DNA from 3 places in the Nocardia sp. CA-135953 genome. Region 1 is predicted to be linked to each of the others. Evidence: riboswitches for the same ligand, from Rfam matches in the RefSeq annotation. Region 1 holds a riboswitch; each other region holds the start of a gene.
What was found. A riboswitch is a leader RNA that binds a small molecule or an ion and turns the genes downstream of it on or off. The one in region 1 is predicted to bind S-adenosylmethionine.
Positions count from the first base shown of each region.

Region 2: another riboswitch for S-adenosylmethionine. It lies ahead of ACQPXH_RS23230 (amino acid ABC transporter permease); the one in region 1 lies ahead of ACQPXH_RS03595 (rhodanese-like domain-containing protein).
Region 3: another riboswitch for S-adenosylmethionine. It lies ahead of metX (homoserine O-acetyltransferase MetX); the one in region 1 lies ahead of ACQPXH_RS03595 (rhodanese-like domain-containing protein).

Region 1 is NZ_CP192082.1:764,819-772,520, forward strand. Features, by position in the region: gene ACQPXH_RS03580 (hypothetical protein) at 347-1,090, shown strand; gene ACQPXH_RS03585 (hypothetical protein) at 1,260-1,916, shown strand; gene ACQPXH_RS03590 (O-succinylhomoserine sulfhydrylase) at 2,037-3,251, opposite strand; gene ACQPXH_RS03595 (rhodanese-like domain-containing protein) at 3,248-3,664, opposite strand; SAM riboswitch class IV at 3,679-3,795, opposite strand; gene ACQPXH_RS03600 (Rv0361 family membrane protein) at 3,861-4,316, opposite strand; gene ACQPXH_RS03605 (FAD-dependent oxidoreductase) at 4,622-6,085, shown strand; gene ACQPXH_RS03610 (amidohydrolase family protein) at 6,210-7,082, shown strand; gene ACQPXH_RS03615 (DUF456 domain-containing protein) at 7,090-7,572, opposite strand.
Region 2 is NZ_CP192082.1:5,052,776-5,060,477, forward strand. Features, by position in the region: gene ACQPXH_RS23210 (carotenoid biosynthesis protein) at 1-718, shown strand, start outside; gene ACQPXH_RS23215 (LppM family (lipo)protein) at 835-1,578, shown strand; gene ACQPXH_RS23220 (glycosyltransferase) at 1,587-2,729, shown strand; gene ACQPXH_RS23225 (hypothetical protein) at 2,811-3,524, opposite strand; SAM riboswitch class I at 3,857-3,950, shown strand; gene ACQPXH_RS23230 (amino acid ABC transporter permease) at 3,960-4,955, shown strand; gene ACQPXH_RS23235 (amino acid ABC transporter ATP-binding protein) at 4,952-5,731, shown strand; gene ACQPXH_RS23240 (ABC transporter substrate-binding protein) at 5,751-6,725, shown strand; gene ACQPXH_RS23245 (LLM class flavin-dependent oxidoreductase) at 6,730-7,702, shown strand, end outside.
Region 3 is NZ_CP192082.1:6,276,421-6,284,122, forward strand. Features, by position in the region: gene ACQPXH_RS28880 (NADP-dependent isocitrate dehydrogenase) at 347-1,564, opposite strand; gene ACQPXH_RS28885 (MFS transporter) at 1,836-3,329, opposite strand; gene ACQPXH_RS28890 (TetR family transcriptional regulator) at 3,462-4,205, shown strand; SAM riboswitch class IV at 4,249-4,359, shown strand; gene metX (homoserine O-acetyltransferase MetX) at 4,729-5,841, shown strand; gene ACQPXH_RS28900 (hypothetical protein) at 5,847-6,254, opposite strand; gene ACQPXH_RS28905 (hypothetical protein) at 6,483-7,022, shown strand; gene ACQPXH_RS28910 (DUF3017 domain-containing protein) at 7,035-7,280, opposite strand; gene ACQPXH_RS28915 (tRNA (cytidine(34)-2'-O)-methyltransferase) at 7,670-7,702, shown strand, end outside.

The DNA of each region.
Region 1 (7,702 bases):
TACTCCCTTTTTCGAGCATCGACAGTTGTTCGGGGAACGCACATATGCCCAAACGTCGTTGGTGGGATGCCATATCGTTACGCTGGCCGATCGGTTGGGGGAGGGCATCGGGCATTCATCTCGCCCAAGGTCTGCTATCCGGGGTCCAGGTTTTATTCGAGCCGATGTCGTGGACCGGAGGACCGTTTCGGTTGGGGTCTTCGAGATCGAGCAATACGCAGAAACGAACCAATCGTTCGGCTTGTAGCGAATGCATAGCTATCAGAAGATGGTTGGAGAAAATTTAATTAAGATCGATCCGGCAAATCTGTGAACTGGGTGTATCTCCCAGCTAGAGTCCATGGCTATGACCGATGTACAAGTAGACGGCGGGTATGCTTTTTCGCGGGATATGTGGGCAACTGAACGGTTATGGCTGTCACGGTCCGTGCGGACCATCCTCGTCGGACTCGCCGGCCAACTGAGCGGGCTCGGGCCACAGGCCTGGACTCGCTATGAAGACGGTGAGCTGGAATTCGTGCAGGCGCGTGAGTTCCAACTAGCCCTGTTGCGAGTGCACAGTGTGCTCGCGAACGAGATCGACGCCGGGATGTTGGAAGCTGCCGCCGCCGCCCTCGACCATACGGCGGGGCTGGGCGACGTCGCCTCCGTCACGGGCCTGGACCGGGCGCATACCTATCAGCGCTGGGGCACCCTCACCGCGGTCGGTGAACGTATTGCGCTCATCATCTCGCAGCCGTGGCCGGATGCCGGGCCGTCTGCCATCCGGTCTCCCGACGCGCTCTACGAGCGAGATCGGCGATGGTGGCGGGTGAGCAGCGCCGCGAGACGCAACGCCCATTACGCCATCGTTGTCGTCGACCGACTGGTCCAGCGGGTATACGCGATCGATCCGGACGGTTGGCAACCGGATTCCACCGAAACGCGGTGGGAATTCCGAGCACTCGGTTCCGAACCGCTATCGCAGAACCACGTGGACCGCGCATACCGGAAGGGCCACCTGCCGGTCCGATTGGGCGACCCGTATCCCGCCCGGCTCGATCGCGCGTGCGTCCCCAGCTACTTCTCGGATGGGCACGATGGCGACTGACGCGCCTACATCGATGCCATCCCCCGTTTCGAGCTGATCGAGGCTTTTCCCAACCTCTTCGGTACCGAACCCAATTGGCTCGGGACCGGAATGCCCTGCAATGAAACGACGATCGGGCTGCGCGGGCACGTCTCGCATGCCTGATCCATGAAATAGAGAAGGACATTTCGTGATCGAAACCTCGCGCATCGCGGCGATCGGTATCGCATGCGTTGCAGCAATCGTGCCGGTAACCGCCCACGCGGAAGCGTCCGCCGAACATGACATCGAGTACAAGGTCACCTCGGTGGAACGTGTCGTGACAACCACGCTATCGGGCGGGACCTTCGTACTCGACCACGAGCACAGCTCGTTCACGATTCGCGATGAGAGCGGCGCACCCGTGCTGGTCGTGCCAACGCGAATCACGGTGGGCGACAAGGTGCTCACAGTCGACTCCGCTCTCGGCAAAGACGCGAAGGAGCTGCGGTTGACGCCCGGTGAGCTGCGACCCGCCGCCACGCCGGTCGCATCGCCCGTCGAGAACCAGGCTGCGATGGCGGAGTTCTCGACCCGATTGGGGCTCGCCGCCACGCTCGGCACATTCGTCGGCACCGTGATCGGCCTGGTCGCCGGGGGCGTTACCGGCTGCATTGTGGGTTTGCCGCTGTTCGCGGTCGGCTGCATACCTGCCGCGATCGCCGGTGCGGGGATCGGCGGCATTCTGGGGACAATCGTTGCCGGGGGACCGGTCCTGATGCTTTCGGCCGTGGAGCTGATCGACACGCTCAACGCGCCCGACGGTACGACCAAGTGGGCGCAGAACTCTCTGAAACCTGCGAATTAGGTAATCAGAAATGCGGCGCGAAAGAGCGCGCCGCATCCCCGATCTCGGCGGCCGGCCGGAAACCACCCACCGGCCAGCCGACTCCACACCGGCGTCACCGACAGCACGGCCGCGTACCGTCTAGCTCAGCGCATGGTCCAGATCGCTCAGCAAATCCTCGACATCCTCCAGCCCAACCGAGATGCGGACGACACCGTCGGACAGGCCGATGGTGGCGCGGCCTTCGGGGCCCATGGCGCGGTGGGTTGTGGTGGCGGGGTGGGTGATGAGGGTTTTGGAATCGCCGAGGTTGTTGGAGACATCGATGATGCGCAGGCGGTTGAGGACCTCGAAGGCCCGCTTCTTGGCCTCGGCCTCCGGCGCGTTCAGTTCGAAGGTGACCACGGTGCCGCCGCCACTCATCTGGCTGGTCGCCAGGTCGTACTGCGGATGCGATTCCAGGTACGGATAGCGCACCCACGAGACGGATTTGTTGCCCTCGAGGAAGCGGGCGATGCGCAGCGCGGATTCGGTCGAGTGACGCACGCGCAGCGGCATCGTCTCCAAACCCTTGAGCAGAGTCCATGCGTTGAACGGGCTCAGCGCCGGACCGGTATGGCGCATAAGGTTTTTCACCGGACCATCGATGTAGTCCTCGGCGCCGAGGATCGCACCACCGAGCACCCGACCCTGACCATCGATGTGCTTGGTGCCCGAATACACCAGCACATCCGCACCGAGTTCGAAACCGCGCTGCAGCAGCGGCGTGGCGAAGACGTTGTCCAGCACCACTTTCGCGCCCGCGGCATGCGCGAGTTCGGTCACCCGGCGCACGTCGACCAGGGTCTGCATCGGATTGGCCGGTGTCTCGAAGAACACGGCCTGGGTCGGCACCGAAAGCGCCTGCTCCCACTGATCCAGATCATCGCCGTCGACGAAGACCGTCTCCACACCCCAGCGCGGCAGAATCTCGTTGCAGACCACGAAGCACGAGCCGAACAGGCTGCGCGCGGCGACAAGTCGATCGCCCGCCCCCAAAAGCGCACCGAGCGAGGTGAATACGGCCGACATGCCGCTCGCGGTAGCGAAACACGCTTCGGCGCCGTCGATCAGACGCAGCCGCTCCTCGAACATGGCGACCGTCGGGTTGCCGTAGCGGGAGTAGACGAAATGCTCGATATCGCCGGTGAACGCGGCCTCGGCCGCCTCGGCGCTCTCATAGACGAAACCGGAGGACAGGTACAGCGCCTCCGCGGTTTCCTCGAATCCCGAGCGACGCAGGCCACCTCGCACGCCGAGCGTCGCGGGACCGACGCCTTCGGGCAGCGGCTTGTCGAACGAACCGCCGGTGATCATGACTGCCGCCAGGGCAGGCCGATGGCGCGCCAGCCGGAGCCACCGCGATGTCCGAGCTCATCGATCGGGCCTTCGAAGCCCTCCAGCACATTGAACGACGGGGCGATGCCTGCCCCGGTCGCGGCGACCGCCGCACCGATGGAACGCTGTCCGGAGCGACAGAGGAAGACGACGGGCGCAGCCGGATCGCGCCCCGCCAGCGCCTTGGTCAGCTGCTCGACGAACTCACCGTTGCGGGCGCCGTTGCTGTCCACCCATTCGATCAGCACCGTCGGCCGTTCGATCGAGGTCGTATCCGGCACACCGACGAAACGCCATTCGGCCTCGGTGCGCACGTCTACCAAGACAGCTTCGGGGTTGTCCTGCAACAACTCCCACGCCTGCTGTGGGGTGATGTCACCGGCATATGTCATGCGATCCTCCTGTGAATCCACGCTTGCCGCACCTGGGTTTCGGTGCGCGGCCAGGTCGTCACCCGGAGCACCCCACCGCGGAGGAGGGTTGCCGACCAGCGAGCCGGGGCTTGGCGCTGGTACTCATGACCCGAAAATGAGATTGCCTGGGTAGGGGGCGCCATGTCAAACCCCAGTTCGCACCGCGCACAGGGAATCAACGGCAGACGATCCATCGGTCTTGCGAGCGGGTCAGATTCCAGGTTGCCGGGGTCTCCCGGCCCTCGACCGCGATGGTCACCGTCGCCTTGGCGTTATCGCCGTCGACCATCGCATTCTCAATCTTGGTGACCTTGATCGACTTTCCGGCCGCGGCCCCGCCGAACTGACCAGCGAGCGGCGTCTTGCTCTCGTCGAAGTCCGGACAGGCCACGCCCGGCGGCGGTGTGTTGTCGGTGGTGGCGCGGGCCTCCGCGTAGCGCTGCACCGCGGCCGCGATCTTGTCCGATTCTGTGACATTTTTCTCAGCGGGCGAAAGCACCGCACCGAGCACGATCGCGACCAGCACGACAGCGGCGAATACGGCCGCCGCGATGAACGGCGCGATGGAGCGACGATCGGTCTGATCGACCTCGATTACCGGTTCTTCATCGGTGCCCTGCTGCTCTGTCATGGGTCGATCATCCCTGGTGGACGGCGGTATCCGGCATTCGGCCCCGGAACCTGCGTCGCGCGGATTTGATAGATGTGCCCAGAGCGGGTAGTCACGGTAGGTGGGCCGGGCAGCGAACACCCGGTGTACGCACCGCCGCAGGGTGCGCGCTGTGCCACCGATAGAATCGCGGGATTGCGGCGCGGCTTCATAGCCGAGATGGCCGCCTGTTCGCATCAGCAGATGCGACCGAGAGGGTGCGTCAAGTTAGCCTAAGCTAAGACTGACGCCGTTAATTGTTTCGACCATAAGGGTGCGCGTAAAAGATGACCGAACAGAGTGCTGAGTCGACTAGCGGAGCGCACGGGCCCTCCGTTGTTACGCAAGCTGCCTCCTCCGGGCCTGACGCGCACACCGCGGGGCCTCGCCCGCTTCGCATCGCGATCGTGGGCGCGGGACCGGCCGGAATCTACGCCGCCGACGCGTTGATGAAGTCCGATGCCGAGGTGAGTATCGACCTGTACGAGCGCATGCCCGCGCCGTTCGGGTTGATCCGCTACGGCGTCGCGCCGGACCATCCGCGCATCAAGGGCATTATCACCGCCCTGCACAAGGTGCTGGACAAGCCGCAGGTCCGCCTGCTCGGCAATATCGACTACGGCACCGACATCACCCTCGACGATCTGCGCACGTTCTATGACGCGGTGATCTTCTCCACCGGCGCCAACGCCGACCGCGCGCTGCCCGTCCCCGGCATCGACCTGGACGGCAGCTACGGCGCCGCGGACTTCGTCTCCTGGTACGACGGCCATCCGGACGTGCCGCGCACCTGGCCGCTGGAGGCGGAGAAGGTCGCGGTCCTCGGTGTCGGCAATGTCGCACTCGACGTGGCGCGCGTGCTGGCAAAGACCGGCGACGAGCTGCTGCCGACCGAGATCCCGCCGAACGTCTACAGCGGTCTCCAGGCCAATAAGGCCGTCGAGGTGCACGTCTTCGGCCGCCGCGGCCCGGCGCAGGCCAAGTTCACCCCGCTCGAGCTGCGCGAACTCGACCATTCCCCGACCATCGAGGTCATCGTCGATCCCGAGGACATCGACTACGACGAGGGCTCCGAGGCCGCGCGCCGCCACTCCAAGCAGGTCGACATGATCGCCAACACCCTCGAGCAGTGGGCCATCCGCGATGTCGGCAACCGCCCGCACAAGCTGTTCCTGCACTTCTTCGAATCCCCGGCCGAAATCCTCGGCGAGGACGGCAAGGTCGCGGGCCTGCGCACCGAGCGCACCCAGCTCGACGGCACCGGCAATGTCAAGGGCACCGGCGTGTTCAAGGACTGGGACGTCCAGGCCGTCTACCGCGCCGTGGGCTATCTGTCGCAGAACCTGACCAACCTGCCGTTCGACGATCAGGCCGGTGTCGTTCCGAACGAGGCCGGACGCGTCCTGGTCGACGAGGACGCCGACGGTGCGGATCGCTATCTGCCCGCCACCTACGTCACCGGCTGGATCAAGCGCGGTCCGGTCGGCCTCATCGGCCACACCAAGGGCGATGCCAACGAGACCGTTGCCTGCCTGCTCGACGACAGCGTGAACTTCACCCCGGCCGCGAAGCCGGAACTGGATGCGGTCACCGAATTCCTCGAGAACAAGGGCATCCCGTTCACCACCTGGCAGGGCTGGTACCGCCTCGACGCGCACGAACGCGCCCTCGGCGAGCCGGAGGGCCGTGAGCGCGTCAAGGTCGTCGAGCGCGAGGACATGCTGCGCGCCAGCGAGCCGCACAAGGTCTAGTGCGAACGCCACAGGGGGTGACAGTCACCTCCTGTGGTTCTCGACAATCCGACACGGCTGCGGCAGCACAAAATCTGTCGGGTCTGCCGCAGCGGAAATTCCGTCTCTGAGGCATTCTGTACAAGTGTTCGATGCCCATCTCCACATCTTCGACCCGCGGTTCCCGCTGGCCGAGAACGAGGGCTACCTGCCCGACCCGTTCACCATCGCCGATTATCGAAAGCGTATGTCGCGCTTCGATGTCAGCGGCGGCGCCGTGGTCAGCGGATCCTTCCAAGGCACCGATCAGACCTATCTGAAAGCGGCGCTGGCCGAGCTCGGCGAAGGGTGGGTCGGCGTCACCGCGCTGGACCCCGACGCCACCGACGAAGAGATCAACGAACTCGACCGAATCGGTGTGCGTGCGCTGCGGTTCAACGTCAAGCGCGCGGCCCCGGATATCACCGCGATGACGCTGCAGGCGTTGCGCGCGCACGACCTCGTCGGCTGGCATGTCGAGGTGTATATCGACGGCAATATGCTCACCTCGATGCAGCCGGTGATCTCGAAGCTGCCGGTTTTCTCCATCGACCATCTCGGCATGTCCGAGGAGGGGCTGCCCTATCTGCTGGATCTGGTGGATCGCGGGGCGCGGGTGAAGGCGACCGGCTTCGGTCGGGTGCATATGAAGGTGGCCGATACGCTGCGCCGGATCCACGCGGTCAATCCCGAGGCGCTGATGTTCGGCACCGATCTGCCCGGCACCCGCGCGGGGCGACCGTTCCGGGATTCCGATGTCGATCTGATCTGCGATGTGGTGGGCACCGATATGTTCAAGGTGCTGGAAGACAACGCGCGCGTGTTCTATCGTCTGCCCGCCCGCGAACGGGCGATCCAGGCCGATCCGACGCCGACCCTGCCGATCCACCGCACCGAGCAGCCGACCCTGCCGCTGCGGCGCGATGAACTACCGAAACTCGAACCGGCCGATACGATTCCGTTCCCCGCCATCGAGTGAGTGCGACTCAGCTCACGATGGCACCGATGACCCATACCCCGGTCGCCAGCAGCGCACCGAAGAGTTCGACGAGCATCGACAGACCCACACCTTTGAGCGCGTGAACTGTTGCCTGCCAAGCGGGTTGGTTGTCGCGGAGTCGCTGCAGCTCCGAAAGATACACGCCCAGAACGAATCCCACGAACAATCCGACCACCGGGATGATGAAGAAGCCGACGATGCCGAAGATCGCGCCGATGAACAGGGCGCGATTGGATACGCCCGCATCCTTCATCTTCCGGCCCGGCCAGGTGTATTTGATGACGCCGGACAGCACCAGGAACGCTGTGCTGATTGCGAATACGGTCCACGCCGTCGCGCCCCCGGTCATGAACGCCCATGCGGCAATGGCGCCGAAGATCAAAATGGCTCCCGGCAGTATCGGGACGATGATCCCGACCAGCCCGACCAGAATTACCAGGCCGACAACGACCTCACCCCAAGCTGACATTGCCGGTCCCTCCGCTTTCCGCGTCTAGTCACGCTGCCAGGATTCTGGCCTATTCGCCGGGTCGGTGCACAGTGTCGATTCCCGGTGTGTGTGAGGCCGCTCACAGGTTGTCACAGCGCGAGCGGGCGGG
Region 2 (7,702 bases), 3.0 Mb from region 1:
GGTTGCCGAAATCGTTGGCACGGCAACGGGTTTCCCATTCGGTTGTTATGAGTACGCCGATAGCAGATCGGGGCCCGCGGTGTCGGGGGTGCCATTGGTGGTCGCGCTGGCCTGGACCGGTGGGCTGTATCCGGTGTGGGTGGTCGCCGGGTTGTCGACTCGGCGGTGGGGCGGGCGAGTTGGTTTGACCGCGGTCGGGGCTGTGGGCTGGGATCTGTTCCTCGATCCGCAGATGGTGGCGGACGGGCAGTGGACTTGGTGTGCCGCTGGTCGAGGGTTGCCCGGGCTCGATGAGATTCCGTACACGAACTATCTGGGGTGGTTCGCGGTTGCGCTGGTGATGGCGTTGCTGCTGACCGGTTTGGATCGCGTCGCGGGGACGGGGAGTGCGAATACGTTTGCGCCTGCGGCGGAGTGCCTGCCGTCGACAGCGCAGACACCGGCGACAGCCCCCGATGCGGCGCGGGATGGAACATCTGCGCTGGAGTTGGGAACGCTTGACCCGACCGGTCCGGAGCACGGATCGCGAGGGCCGGTATCCCCGATCTCAGCAGCCGCGGTGGTGCCGGTGGCGGTGTTCATGTGGACCTGGCTCGGGTCGACGCTCGCGCACGCGGTGTTCCTCGATCTGCCGTATTCGGCCTGGTACGGGTGCATCGGGCTGGGGGTGCTCGGCGTGCCGCTGCTGGTGCGATCGGTCGCGGCCCGGCGGCGCTGAAGCGATGCGGACCAGCTGTCCGATACTTCGGTCGGCGTGCGTTCCGCCCGTCGCGTGGCAATTCGGGGCGACCGCCTGGCACGATGTGAGCCGTGCAGCCGAGTCCTCTCACCGCGATGCCCGACACATCGGTTCTACCGCCACGTTCTCCCCGGCCCGGAACACGGGTGGCCGCGGCAGTACTGCTGGCCGCAATGCTGGTGCCCATGCTCGCGGGCTGCCTGCGGGTGCAGGTGTCGATGGGTGTGTCGTCCAATGACCGAGTCTCCGGACGGATCGTGGCCGCGGTGGTGCCCGCGGACGCCAATGACAAGGGGCCGCAGCTCAAGGCGCCCGATTCGCTGGCCGCGAAGGTTCGGGTCGAGCCGTACAGCCAGGACGGCTATGTGGGCAGCAAGGTGTTCTTCGAGGATCTGTCCTTCGGTGAGGTCGGCCAGCTCGGCGCGCTCTCCGATCAGACCCAGGGCATGTTCAACCTGTCGTTCCAGCGCACCGGCGACCTGGTCAGCCTCAATGGCCGGATCGATCTGAAATCCGTTCCGCCGCACGGTTCGGATGTGCAGTTCACCGTGGCTTTCCCGGCCCGCGTCGCGAAGACCAACGGCAATCGCGAGGACGACTCGACCGTCTCCTGGAAACTGCCGCCCGGCGATGTCTCTACCGTGCGCGCCGAGGTCAGCTACGCGGACCCGAATACCCGCTCCTTCGCGGGCTGGGCAGGCATCGTCGGCGGTATCACCCTCGCCGTCGCCGCCATCATCGCCGCCATCGCCTATATGAACCGCAACCCGGCACCGCCCGGTGCACCGGAAACCAACTTCTCACCGAGCAATCTGTGGCGCTCGCTGACCCGCCGCTGACGCGAACCCTGCGCGCGGGCGCGGCGATCGCCGCGTGGGCGGGCGCGAGTATCGCGCTGTTCGGTTGCGGGACCGCGTTGTTCAACCGCGTGACGGTGCGCAGGCTCTCGGCCGGACCGAATACCGTGATCGAGCCGGTGTCGGTGTGTATCCCGGCACGCGATGAGGCACAGCGACTGCCCGATCTGATCAATGATCTCCGTGGCCAGGTGGGGGTGCCGCGACTGCGGGTGCTGATTCTCGACGACGCGTCCTCGGACGGGACCGAAGCGGCCGCGCTCGACGCGATTGCGGGCGATTCGCGCTTCACGGTGTTCCGCTCCGAGGCCGAACCCGCACCCGGATGGACCGGAAAGGCCGCGGCCTGCGCGCGACTGGCCGAGTTGGCGGATGCCACGGTGCTGATCTTTCTCGATGCCGATGTGCGACTGGCACCGAATGCGATCGCCGCGGCGACCGCCGAATTGCGCCGCAGCCGAACCGCATTGTTGTCACCGTGGCCGTACCAGGTGACCGAATCACTGGCCGAGGCGCTGGTGCAGCCGCTGCTGTGCTGGTCGTGGGCGACGAGCCTGCCGATCGCGGCCGCCAATCGCAGCCTGCGCCCCTCGACAGCCGTGGCCTGCGGGCAGTTCCTGGTGTTCGACGCCACCGCCTACCACGCCATCGGCGGGCATGCCGCGGTCGCCGCGAGCCCGACCGAGGACCTGGATATCGCCCGCGCGCTGCGTCGCTCGGGTCGCCGGACCGCGCTGGTCGCGGCAGGCCGAGCGGCGAGCACCCGAATGTACCGTGGCGCAGCCGAACTGGAGACCGGTTACAACCGCTGGCTGTGGTCCGCCTACGGCGGCACGACAATCGGCGGCGCGGCGGTGGGCACCGTTGCGACACTGGCCTACTGGGCGCCCCCACTCGCCGCGATCGGCGGCCGGGGCTCCATACGCACCGCCGGTCTCATCGGCTACGGCGCCGCGGTCGCCAGCCGCCTGCTCGCGCGCTCGCTGGAACGCGGCGCCACGACCCGCACCGACGCCCTTGCGGCCCTGGCACATCCGATCTCCATCGACGCCTACCTCCGCCTCTGGACCCGCTCCCGCCGCGCCCACCGCACCGCCGCGTTGACCTGGAAATCCCGCCCCTTGACCCGCTGATCAAGATCAGGTGGAGTCCGTGGGCAGCGCCCGAGAAGACCCAGCCGCCAGTGCCACCTGATCTTGATCGGTCCTCGGGGGTCAGCGCACTGTGGTGAGTCCTATGGTCGGGAGGAAGAAGCAGGGGGTGGTGTTGTTGTTCAGGGTTCCGAAGACTGCGGCGAGTACTGTGCCGGATCCGGTGTCGACTGGAACCGCGCGCACCCCACCGACCGGGAATACGGCGAAGAAGTCTTGGATGGCGCGTTCGGCCAGTGGCCTCATCTCGGTCGGGGTTTCGGCGGGCACCATCGTGCGGACCACATCGGAGATCGATCCCATGGCGGTGATGCCGCTGCGGCCATTGGCCAGGTTGACCCAGGCGACGTTCATGCCCGAAGCATTCGTGCCGTCCGGGCCGAGGCCGTAGGGGACGAAGGTGAACATGACCTGGCCCGCCTTGACGGCGGTCGGGTCGAGTCCCGGAATGGCCACCGTGGTTTTGGGCCACGGCCCGGTCACTGCGCCAGCAACCGCGGGCACCAGACCGAGGCTGCCGGTGCCGGAGCACAACGGCGCGACCGCCGGATACAGGAACGGGTCGATGCCGACGGTGCGCAGCGCGTCCACGACGGCTTGGTAACCGGCGAACAGATCACCTGGTGCGGCTTGGGTGGACGGTGCGGTCGCGGCCGGAACGCCGGGTGCGGGTATCGGCGCCGGACCCGCGGCGGCGATGCCGGGGGCGGCGAGAGTCAGCGCGGCCGTACCGGTCGCGATGGCGGCTAGCGTGGTCAGACGGCGCAGCAGGGACACGGCGGACCTCCTCGTCGGCGGGCACGAATCGAGGTCCGAGAGTACTCCGGCAAACCTTCGCAGCAGCGCTTATTTCGGCGCTCGACACGTTCGCGCCGCGCGTCCCGATGGACCGCTGCGGCGCTGCGCAGGCGGGCGATCCGGACGAAGAGCACTCGGAAAACCTGGTCCGAAATGCCGCGATCCGCTGCATGAACGAGCCAATAGTGCCTGCTCACGAGCATACAAACAAGGTCTGCGCTCACGCTGATTCGTACCCTTGTGCCGGACTTCGCCTGCTTCGCATGATATTTCGGCTAGACCCATTGACCGACCCGTGCTCGGCGTCGGACACACCATCCAGAGCGACCGAGAGACCTGGCTCGTCGACGTCGCAGCAACCCCCCGGTCACCGGGTGCGGGTGCTTCCGCCGGGAACGATGGAGGAACCGAAGTATGAGCGCATCCGTCGCATCCGATACTCCGGTATCGGAAGTCCCGATACCGGCTGCACACACCGCCACCGTAGGCACTACCGACGCGCCGGCGATCGCCAGATCCTGGCACCCGTGGCGCTGGGTCGTCAGCGCCATCGCCCTCGTGCTGCTCGCGCAGTTCGTCCACGGGCTGGCCACCAATCCGGGCTGGGATTGGTCGACGTTCGCCAAGTACTTCACCGCGAAATCGGTGCTGTCGGCGCTGAAGGTCACCTTGGAGCTGACCCTGTGGGGTACGGCACTGGGCTTCCTGATCGGCACGGCATTGGCGATCGCCCGCCTGTCGAACAATCCGGTGCTGCGGGTGATCTCGTGGGTCTATATCTGGGCGTTCCGCTCGATTCCGCTGATCGTGCAACTGCTGTTCTGGTTCAACATCGCCTACCTCTACCACACGCTTTCGCTCGGAATCCCGTTCGGCCCTTCCTTTCTCACCTTCGAGGTGAACGGGGTGATCAGCGGTTTCACCGCGGCGGTCATCGGCCTCGCATTGCATCAGGCGGCGTATGCGGCCGAGATCATCCGGGCCGGATACGTTTCGGTCGATCCGGGGCAGCTGGAAGCAGCTGCGGCACTCGGTATTCCACGGGTGCGCCAGTTCCGCACCGTCATCGTCCCGCAGGCCATGCGCTCGATTCTGCCGAATGCGACCAATGAGGTGATCAGCCTGTTCAAGGGCACCTCGATCGTCTCGGTCATGGCGATCGCGGAACTCTTCTACCAGGTCCAAGTGATCTACGGCCGCAACGGCCGGGTGGTGCCACTGCTCATGGTGGCCACCGTCTGGTACATCGTGCTGACCACGATTCTGACGGTGGTGCAGTTCTATATCGAACGCCACTACGCCAAGGGCGCGCACCGCACGCCCCCACCGACACCGGTGCAGAAAGTCTGGCGCCGGTTGCGCGAAATCGCCGAAATCGGTTCCGCCGCACCACGCGGAGCGACTCGATGAGCGCGCCGGTGGCCCCGCCTCCCGCGGTACAGGTGCGCGGGGTGCGCAAGTCCTACGGCAGCACCGAAGTACTCGGTGGCATCGACCTCACGGTCCACGCCGGTGAGGTGGTCACTGTGATCGGACCGTCCGGCTCCGGCAAGTCGACGCTGCTGCGGGTGGTCAACCATCTGGAGTCGCTGGACGCGGGCACCGTGCACATCGACGGCGAACTGATCGGATATCGGCTGCGCCGCAATAAGTTGCACGCGCTGTCGGACCGCGAAGTGCGAAAACAGCGCTCGCATATCGGCTTCGTCTTCCAGCAGTTCAATCTTTTCCCGCATCTGACGGTGCTCGAAAATGTCACGCTCGCACCGATTTCCGCGCAGGGTCGCCCGCGTGCGGAAATCGAGGCCGAGGCACGGGATCTGCTCGAGCGGGTCGGCATCGGCGATCTGACCGACGCCTACCCGCGGCGCCTGTCCGGCGGACAACAGCAGCGCGTGGCCATCGCGCGGGCATTGGCGCTGCGACCGCCGGTGATCCTCTTCGACGAACCCACCTCCGCGCTGGATCCGGAGCTCGTGGGCGAAGTCCTCGATGTGATCCGCGGTCTCGCCGACGGCGGGACCGCGCTGGTGATCGTCACCCACGAAATCGGTTTCGCCCGTGAGGTCGCCGACACCGTCGTATTCCTCGACGGCGGCGTGATCGTCGAACAAGGTCCGCCCGCCGCCGTACTCGACAACCCGCAACACCCGCGCACCCGCGCATTTCTGTCCCGAGTCCGCTGAGCGCGGTGCGCGCTCCCCGATGAACAGGTATTCGATGAAGCTCTCTGCCCTGGTCGGCCTGGTCGCCACCGTCGCCTTGCTGGCCACCGGCTGCGGCACCGATCCGGACGCGGAAAACTCCGCGCAGCCCGCCGGTTCGATCACCTTCGACCTCTCCCCCGGCCAGTCCGGCCGGATCCATGCCCCCAAGGTCGATGCCATTGCCGCCGAACTGCCGCAGGCCATTCGGGAACGCGGCACACTCGTCGTCACCGGATCCGGTGGTGCCGCGCCGCCATTGCGGTTCTACGCCACCGACGATAAGACCATCGTCGGGTCCGAGATCGATTTCGCCTCGCTCATCGCGGACATTCTCGGGCTGAAACTCGTTGCGCAGGTGGCCGATTGGTCGCAGAACTTCGTGCGGGTCGACTCCGGCGAGGCCGATGTCTTCATCTCCAATGTCACCGTGACCGAGGAGCGCAAGGAGAAATACGACTTCGCCACCTATCGCAATGACACCGTCGCGCTCGAGATCCCGAAGCAGAGCACGCTCGATTTCAAGGATCGTAAGAGCCTGGCGGGCAAGCGGATCGGCGTCGGCAGCGGCACCAATCAGGAGCAGTTGCTGGTCAAGTGGAACGAGCAGAATATCGCCGAGGGCCTGGCCCCGATCGATATCGCCTACTTCCAGCAGGTCACCGACTATTACCTGGCACTGGCCTCGCAACGCCTGGACGGCTACATCGGCCCGAATCCGTCCGCGATCTATCACAGCACCATCGCGAATCAGACCCGGATCGTCGCGACCTTCTCCGGTGCCGGTGACGCATTGCAAGGCGAGATCGGCGTGCTCACCAAGAAGGACAACGGGCTGATCGGCCCGATCAACAAGGCCATCGACAACGCCATCCAGACCGGCACCTACCAGCAGGTCATCGACCGCTGGGGGTTGAAGACCGAGACCGTGCCGAGTTCGCGAATCAATCCGCCCGGCCTACCGAAGAAGTCGTGATCGCATGAAGTTCCTGCTGTTCACCCTTGTCTCCCGGGTGCCGGATCCGAATACCGGTCGGCTGCCAGAGACCAGGGAGCGACTGCTCGATGTCATCGGCCAGGCCCGCACCGCCGAGGAACTCGGCTACGACGGGTTCGCCGTCGGCGAGCGGCACGAGGATCCGTTCCTCTCGGCCGCACCACCGGTGCTCCTGTCCCATATCGCCGCGGTCACCTCGCGGATCAGTCTGTTCACCGCCGTCACCACGTTGAGTCTGTTGGATCCGGTGCGCGCGTTCGAGGACTATTCGACGCTGGACAATCTCTCCGGCGGCCGCCTCGAACTCATCATCGGCAAGGGCAACGGTGCGGCCCAGGCGAAGTTGTACCACGTCACCACCGAGGACCAGTGGGATCGCAATCGCGAAGGCTACGAACTGTTCCGGGCGCTGTGGGACAGCGATACCGTGACGTGGTCGGGCCGATTCCGACCGGCACTGGTCGAGGCCAAGGCGCTGCCGCGGCCCTGGCAGGCGCGTATCCGCATCTGGCACGGCAGTGCGACCAGCCGCGATTCGGTGGAACTCGCCGCACGCCATGGTGACCCGCTGTTCTCGGCGAATGTCACCAATCCGATCGAACCGTACGCCGAACTGGTGCGCCACTATCGGGAGCGGTGGGAGCACTACGGGCACGATCCGGCGGATGCACTGGTCGGCGCGGGCACCGCGGGATTTCATGTGGCGCGCACGTCACAGGAGGCCCTCGGTGTGTATCGCCCGATCTTCGAGGCTCGACTGACATTGGCGCGCAAGCTCGGGCTGCCGATCGTCTTCGAGACGCTCGACGATTTCGTCGCGCGCAGTTCGGCACTGGTCGGCAGCCCGGAGCAGGTGATCGACAAAGTGAGTCGCCAGCACGAGGCGTTCGGGCACGAGGTGATCCACTTGTCGGCCGAACGCGACGGCCGCACCGAATCGCAGTATCGCACCGGCC
Region 3 (7,702 bases), 1.8 Mb from region 1:
CGGGTGCTGGGGTCTGCGTGGCAACGGTACTGGTCACGTATTCATGTAACCGCCCGGCGACTCCCGCTGCTTCCCAGGCGAACGTGAGTTCCCCCACGTCGAGAAACAGTGCGGGCACCCGTACCACCGCCCCTTTCTAGCGACTGCAAGCAGTCGCTAGCGGTGTGGTGCGGGTGCCCGTAGGTCACGCATGGGGTTGACCACCAAGATCGCCCCGAGCGACGACTGATTTCGTGAGCGCACGGGTCACTCACCGGGTACGCCCAACCCCACGCTTTCCGCCGGCCCGCGACGACACCCTCAGTGGCACTCACGACCGGCAAAAGGCGCGGAGAGGCTGGGGAGCTCAGCGCAGGGCGCGGGCCAGGTTGGCGTCGAGCGCACCGAGGAACTCCTCGGTGGTCAGGTAGCCCTGATCGCCGCCGACGAGCAGCGCGAGGTCCTTGGTCATCTGGCCGCCCTCGACGGTCTTGATGACCACATCCTCGAGTGTCTGCGCGAAGCCGATCACCTCGGGGGTGTTGTCCAGCTTGCCGCGGTGCTCGAGGCCGCGGGTCCAGGCGAAGATCGACGCGATCGGGTTGGTCGAGGTCGGCTTGCCCTGCTGGTGCTGGCGGTAGTGCCGGGTGACGGTGCCGTGCGCGGCCTCGGCCTCACAGGTCCGGCCGTCCGGGGTGAGCAGTACCGAGGTCATCAGGCCGAGCGAGCCGAAGCCCTGGGCCACGGTGTCGGACTGCACGTCGCCGTCGTAGTTCTTGCAGGCCCAGACGTAGCCACCTTCCCACTTCATGGAGGAGGCGACCATATCGTCGATCAGGCGGTGCTCGTAGGTGAGTCCGGCCGCGTCGAACTGGGTCTTGAACTCGGCATCGAACACCTCCTGAAAGGTGTCCTTGAACATGCCGTCGTAGGCCTTGAGGATGGTGTTCTTGGTCGACATGTAGACCGGGTAGTTCTGCTGCAGGCCGTAGTTGAACGAGGCCCGCGCGAAGTCCTCGATGGACTTCTTGAAGTTGTACATACCCATCACGACGCCGCCGTCCTCGGGCATCTGCACGACCTCGTGCACGATCGGCTCGCTGCCGTCCTCGGGGGTGAAGGTGAGTGTGACGGTGCCGCCCTGGAACACCTTGAAGTCGGTGGCGCGGTACTGGTCGCCGAATGCGTGACGGCCGATGATGATCGGCTTGGTCCAGCCGGGAACCAGACGCGGCACATTCGAGATGATGATCGGCGCGCGGAAGATGGTTCCGCCGAGAATGTTGCGGATGGTGCCGTTGGGCGAGCGCCACATCTTCTTCAGGCCGAATTCCTCGACCCGGGCCTCATCCGGAGTGATCGTGGCGCACTTGACACCGACACCGTGCTCCTTGATCGCATTCGCGGCGTCGATCGTGACCTGGTCGTCTGTCTTGTCCCGATATTCGATGCCGAGGTCGTAATACTCGAGGTTCACATCGAGATACGGGTGGATCAGCTTGTCCTTGATGAACTGCCAGATGATCCGGGTCATCTCGTCGCCGTCGAGTTCGACGACGGTGCCTTCAACCTTGATCTTGGACATGGATCTTCGTGTCCTCCTAGGATGGTGCCCTTATTGCACGGCCAGGCGAACACGCTTGTGAGCGGACCCCAGCTGTTCCAACAGACAACGTATATGTCCCGCGTTGTCCGCGAGACGAGTGGTGCAAACAAGACAAGCGTACTGCTGCCATTGTTCTCACCGCGCGGGTAGCCCCCCGTGTGAAGCTGCGTTACCGCCAAGTAGGTCGGCCCCTGCCGAAATAGCGATGTCCGGGCATCCCATCGGACACCCGGACATCGCTATTTCAGGATCAGACCGCGACCGGAATCCGCGCGTCTTGCTCGGATCCCTCGATCAGATTTTCCGGCTTGTCCCGAATCATCAACGCGATCACCGGAATCGCCGCGAGGAAGAAGCCGGCGCCGACATAGAACGCCACGTCGTAGCTGTGGATCGAAGCGCGGGCTATCAGGTTGTCCACCGTCGGATTGTTCTGCGCGAAGGTCTTGGCCGTCTGCACCGAGATGGTGGTGAGCAGTGCGGTACCGACCGCGCCGCCGACCTGCTGTGCCGCATTCAACAGCGCACTGGCCACACCCGAGTCCTCCTCCTCGACCTGATGCAGCGCGACGGTCTGCATCCCGACGAATAGCGGGCCCATACCGAGCGCGATCAGCAGCTGCCCGGGCAGCACGCCGACCGCGTAGCTGTCGCCATAGCTCAGCTGCGCCAGCCACACCAGACCGAGCACGCCGAGCACGGCCCCGGCCACCATCAGCGGGCGCGGGCCCAGCTTCGGCAGCAGCGCGCTGGTGATACCGGCGGAGATCGCGATGCCCACCGGGAACGGCAGGAAGGCGAAACCGGCCTTCAGCGACGAGTAGCCGAGGGTGATCTGAAAGTAGTAGCTCAGGAACAGGAACATCGCGAACATCGCGATCGGGATCAGCAACGCCGCCAGGAAGGCGCCACCGCGGTTGATCTCACCCGGAATATGCAGCGGCAGTAGCGGATTCGACGATCGACGCTCGATGGCGACGAAGGCGATCAGCAGGGCGACACCGATGACGAGCAGCCCGAGGGTGCTGCCGGCCAGCCAGCCGTCCTCGGCGGCGCGGCTGAATCCGTACACGATGGCGATCAGACCGACCGTCACGGTGACGGCGCCGGGCACGTCATAGCCGCCGGTGCGCGGTGTCGGCACATCCTTCACCACGAAGGCCAGCGCGCCGAGCAGCGCGAGCAGTGCGATCGGGGTGTTCACCAGCAGGCACCAGCGCCAGGAGGCGTATTCCGTCAGCGCGCCACCCGCGATCAGGCCGAGTGCCGCACCACCCGCGGAGATACCGGCGAAGACGCCGAACGCGGTCGCGCGCTCCTTGGCCTCGGTGAAGGTCACCGAGAGCAGTGACAGTGCCGCGGGCGCGAGCAGCGCCGCGAACGCACCCTGCAGCGCCCGTCCGGCGAACAGCTCCGCAGCGTTCTGCGCCAGACCCGCCACCGCGGACGCACCGGCGAAGCCGACCAGGCCGACGATGAAGATCCGCCGCCGCCCGAGGTAGTCGGCCAGCCGTCCGCCGAGCAGCAGCAGGCCGCCGAAGATCAGCGTGTAGGCGGTCAGCATCCACTGCCGATTGCCGTCGCTGATGTCGAGATCCCGCTGGGCGAAGGGCAGCGAGATGGTCACGATGGTGGCGTCGAGAACCACCATGAGCTGGGCCAATGCGATCACCCCCAGGGCCAGCCAGCGTGCCGAACTCGTTTGCTTCTCCAGAACTTCCACCGCTGTCGCAGTCTCGCTCACCTTGGTCTCCTCGTCCGAAGTTCGTGTAGCCATCCTGTCATTGGCAGACATTTGTCGTCAATAGAAAAATGTCGTACTACGACATTTGGCTGCTAAGGACACGAATGAATCCGATTGCGCTAACATGAGTCCATGCTCGAGTCATCGACGCCGATCGGCGCGAGCGCCACAGCCGAGGACGCTGTGCGCGCCCCAGCGAACCCAGGGCCCAGTGCGTCCGGCGGTCCGGGGTTGCGCGAGCGCAAGAAGCAGCAGACCCGGTTGCGCATCATCGAGGTGGCGCTCGACCTGTGCGACGCACAGGGATTCGACGCGACCACGGTCGAACAGATCGCGGACCGTGCGGATGTGTCCCCGCGCACGATCAATCGGTATTTCGACAGCAAAGAGGCCATCGTCCTCGGGCCGGTCAAGGACTTCGGACTCGCGATCGCCGAATGCCTGCGTGGACTCCCGGTCACCGGCAATGAGCTGCAATCGCTGCGCGAGGCCTTTTTGCTTGTCGTCGACCAGGCCGCGGTGAATACCGAGGGACCGCTGTCGTTCCGGCGCTTCCAGCAGATGCAGCGGATCCTGCGCAGCAGTCCGACGGTCAGTGCGCAGAGCATGGAACTGGCCGACGACAAGAACACCGCGATCGCCGACGCGATCGCCGAGCGACTCGGCACCCAGCCCGATGCGCTGCCGGTGCAACTGGTCATCGGCGCCTGGCAGCTGATCGGCCACCTCAGCATGGAGTGCCAGAACTCGATCTTCGACGAGGAAGACACCGCCGCGGCCGCCGCGGCGGCCCGCGGCGGATTCACCACGTCGTTCGACGAGTTCATGCGTGTATGCACAGGGCAGCCCGCGACCGAACCGGCGGACAACCGATAACGGATTTCAGTCGCCGACCGCGCGCCGGTTACCATGTCCGTCAGGTCATGAGTGCCAGCGCGAAGCCCCGGCTTGCTGGACGGCAACCCTCCAGCAGCGGTGGGGTGCTCCGGGTGATGACCGGGCTCTCGATGGTCGAGAGCAAGCGCGCACTTCAGGAGGTATTTCCGATGAGTTGTTGTCCGTTACCCAGATCACGATAAGACCTGCTGGCGAACAACCCTTTGGAGCACGACATGAGTGACCCCATCGCGTCCGCGGCCGCACTCCCGGTCTACCGGACCACGGCCCGGTTCAGTCGGGTAGTTAGCATCGAGGATGTGCGTTCCCTCGTGATTCCCCCGGCATCGGCAACGCATTGTCCGCAGCGGGCTGTTTTCACGGCGGCGACGACGTGAGCGAGCGAACCATCAACCGTGAGCGAGCGAACCATCAACACAGCACCCTCGGTCGCGACGGAGCCGAGCGCTGGCGAGGCGGAGTCGTGACCGTGACCGACCCGAGTACCGCGCGTTCGTCCGCGGTGGCCCTGCCGCCGCCGGACGGGAGGCTCGGCATCATCGCCATCGGGGACGTGCGACTGGAGAGCGGCGCAGTCATCCCGGACGTTCATCTGGCCGTGCAGCGCTGGGGTGAACTCTCCCCCGCACTGGACAACGTGGTGCTCGTCGAGCACGCGCTGACCGGCGATTCGCATGTCGTCGGGGTGCCCGACGATATCCATCCGCTGCCCGGCTGGTGGGACGGCATGGTCGGGCCGGGCGCACCGGTGGATACCGACGAATGGTGCGTCATCGCGACGAATGTGCTCGGCGGCTGCAAGGGCAGCACCGGCCCCTCGACGCTCGCGCCGGACGGAAAGCCTTGGGGTGCAAGGTTTCCGGAGATCTCGATCCGGGATCAGGTGACCGCGGAAGCGGCGCTGCTCGATCTGCTCGGCATCGAACGCCTGGCCGCCGCCGTCGGCGGTTCGATGGGCGGCATGCGGGTGCTGGAGTGGATGGTCGGCGCGCCGGAACGGGTCGGTTCCGCACTGGTACTCGCCGTCGGCGCACGCGCCACCGCCGACCAGATCGGCACGCAGACAACGCAAATCGCCGCCATCAAGGCCGATCCGGACTGGCGGGGCGGCGACTACCACGACACCGATCGCGTCCCGACGACCGGCATGGGCATCGCCCGCCGCATCGCGCACCTGACCTACCGCACCGAGGGCGAACTCGATCACCGCTTCGAGAACAATGCGCAGGGCGACGAGGACCCGCGCGACGGCGGCCGCTATGCGGTACAGAGCTATCTGGACCACCAGGCCGAAAAGCTTTGCAGCCGTTTCGATCCCGCCACCTACGTGCTACTGACCGAGGCGATGAACCGACACGATATCGGCCGCGGGCGCGGCGGCATCGCGGCCGCCCTCGCCACCACCCCGGTACCGTGCGTGGTCGGCGGCGTCGACTCGGATCGCTTGTACCCGTTGCGAACTCAACAGGAACTGGCCGACGGGCTGCCGGGCTGCGAGGGCCTGGAGATCGTGCACTCCCGCGACGGCCACGACGGCTTTCTCACCGAAGCCGCCGCCGTGTCCAAATTGCTCACCGAGACAATGCGACTGGCGCGAGTCGGTCGCAACAGCTGAACCCATCATTCCTTCGACTGTGCGGCGGGAGCGCCGACGAGCAGTTGGACGATGGAGTGGACGAAGCCTTCCAATCGCTCGCGCGAATACTCGTCCGGCCCGCTGACCGCAAGCCTGCCGAGCATTTCGGCAACGCTCAGCACCGCATTGGTAAGTAGTGCGGAATCCATTCCCGCCCAACGCGGATCGAGTGCGATGCCCATGCCGACCAGGGATTCGGCCTGGGTGAAGATACCGGTACGGGAATCGGCGAGTGCCGCGCGGTATTCGCCGGGGTCGGCGCACGGTAGCCGAGGTCGGCTGACGCACGGCTTCGATGCGATTGATTCCGAGCGATGCTCATCGAGCCGGAGCCGACGCCGCACCTCGGCACGAGTGAACCGGCGGCTCCGCAGGATAAAGTGGGCCACCATTCGACTGCGCTCGATCGAACGCTGCCGCGTCGGTGGCCGGGTCAGCGGATGCCGACGAAAGTTGTTGCGCCTCAGTCGACACCGAGCTCCGAACGTGGCGCATAAGGTTGACGTCGGCCGATGGACGTCGCCTTGACTCGGGGAGTCGCCGATGTGCAGACTGGCCGACATCGCACCCATCTCAGTGTGGCGGGCATTCCGGTTCATGGACGACATCGGGGGTAGACCATGCGTATTCATCGTGCCGTACCGATATTCGCGCTGCTCGGCGCGATGCTGATCGGCACTACGGCGTGCTCGGACGAGCCGACCGAGACGACCCGGGCCGCGGCGTCGACGACCACCCTGCCATCGGCGCCGACCGTCCTGGGCCCGCTCGGCTTCGGCAAACTGCGGCTCGGGATGAGCCGGAGCGAGGCCGAGGCCACTGGTGAAATCGCGGCCTTCGACAACACCGACGATCCGCCCGGCTGCGGTCGCTACAGCGCACGAGCGGGTTGGCAGGGCTTCACCAACAAGGGCGAAATAGTCGCGATCATGCCCGGCAAACTTCCGGTACGCACACCCGAAGGCATCGCCGTCGGTTCCACCGTCGACGAAGTGCGCGCGGCTTATCCCACGCTCGAGATCGGCTACAACTGGAGTTCCGCCACGGTCCCCGACCAATCAGCGCACTACGGCTTCCTCGGCATCTACCGAAATATGCCCGCCGATGCCAAGGTCACCCAGATCATGCTCTACAACGACCGGGACACTTGCCACAACTGACGCGGGGCGGCCTCAGCCGACGCCGAGCGTATTGATCGTCGCGGCGATGAAGACGATGGCGCTGCCGAGCAGGCTCAGTGCGGCGACATCGAACGGCTTGCTGCGCACGGCGAGCAGTCCGACCCGGGCTGTCGGCAGGCAGAGCCGGAAGGCGGCCGCGAGCAGGGCCGCACCGCCGAAGAACAGCGCGCCGCGACGCCAGCGATCCCAGGCCACGAAGACGACCGCGAGCAGAATGACCGCCGTCACGACCAGCATGGGCAGGTGGCAGCGCAGGAACTGCGCACCCGGGCTGGTCCGGTCGGACTGCCGTTCGGCGGCAGACGAGTCAACGTCGGTCACGCCCCGATTCTTGCAGATGACATGCGGCCACTCACACCAGCGCGACACGGCCGCGCTCTCACACGCCGAGCCTCGAGGCAGGGCTACTGCTCCGCAACAGATTTCGCCGCTCGGCGGCACACCCGATCAGGCATTGCCTCCAACTACTACGCGGCGTAGTTTCAAGAGAAGGGCTGGGTCGACGGCGAGCGCACCCTGTCGCACCTCATCCGAGAATCCGTCGACGAACTGAAACTCGTGACGGGCGCGCAGGACCTGCCCGATGTCGTTCCGGGCTAGCCGGAGCGACCTGGTTGACTGCACAGGTGTTCCGTTTGATGTTTCACGAGCCCGCGATT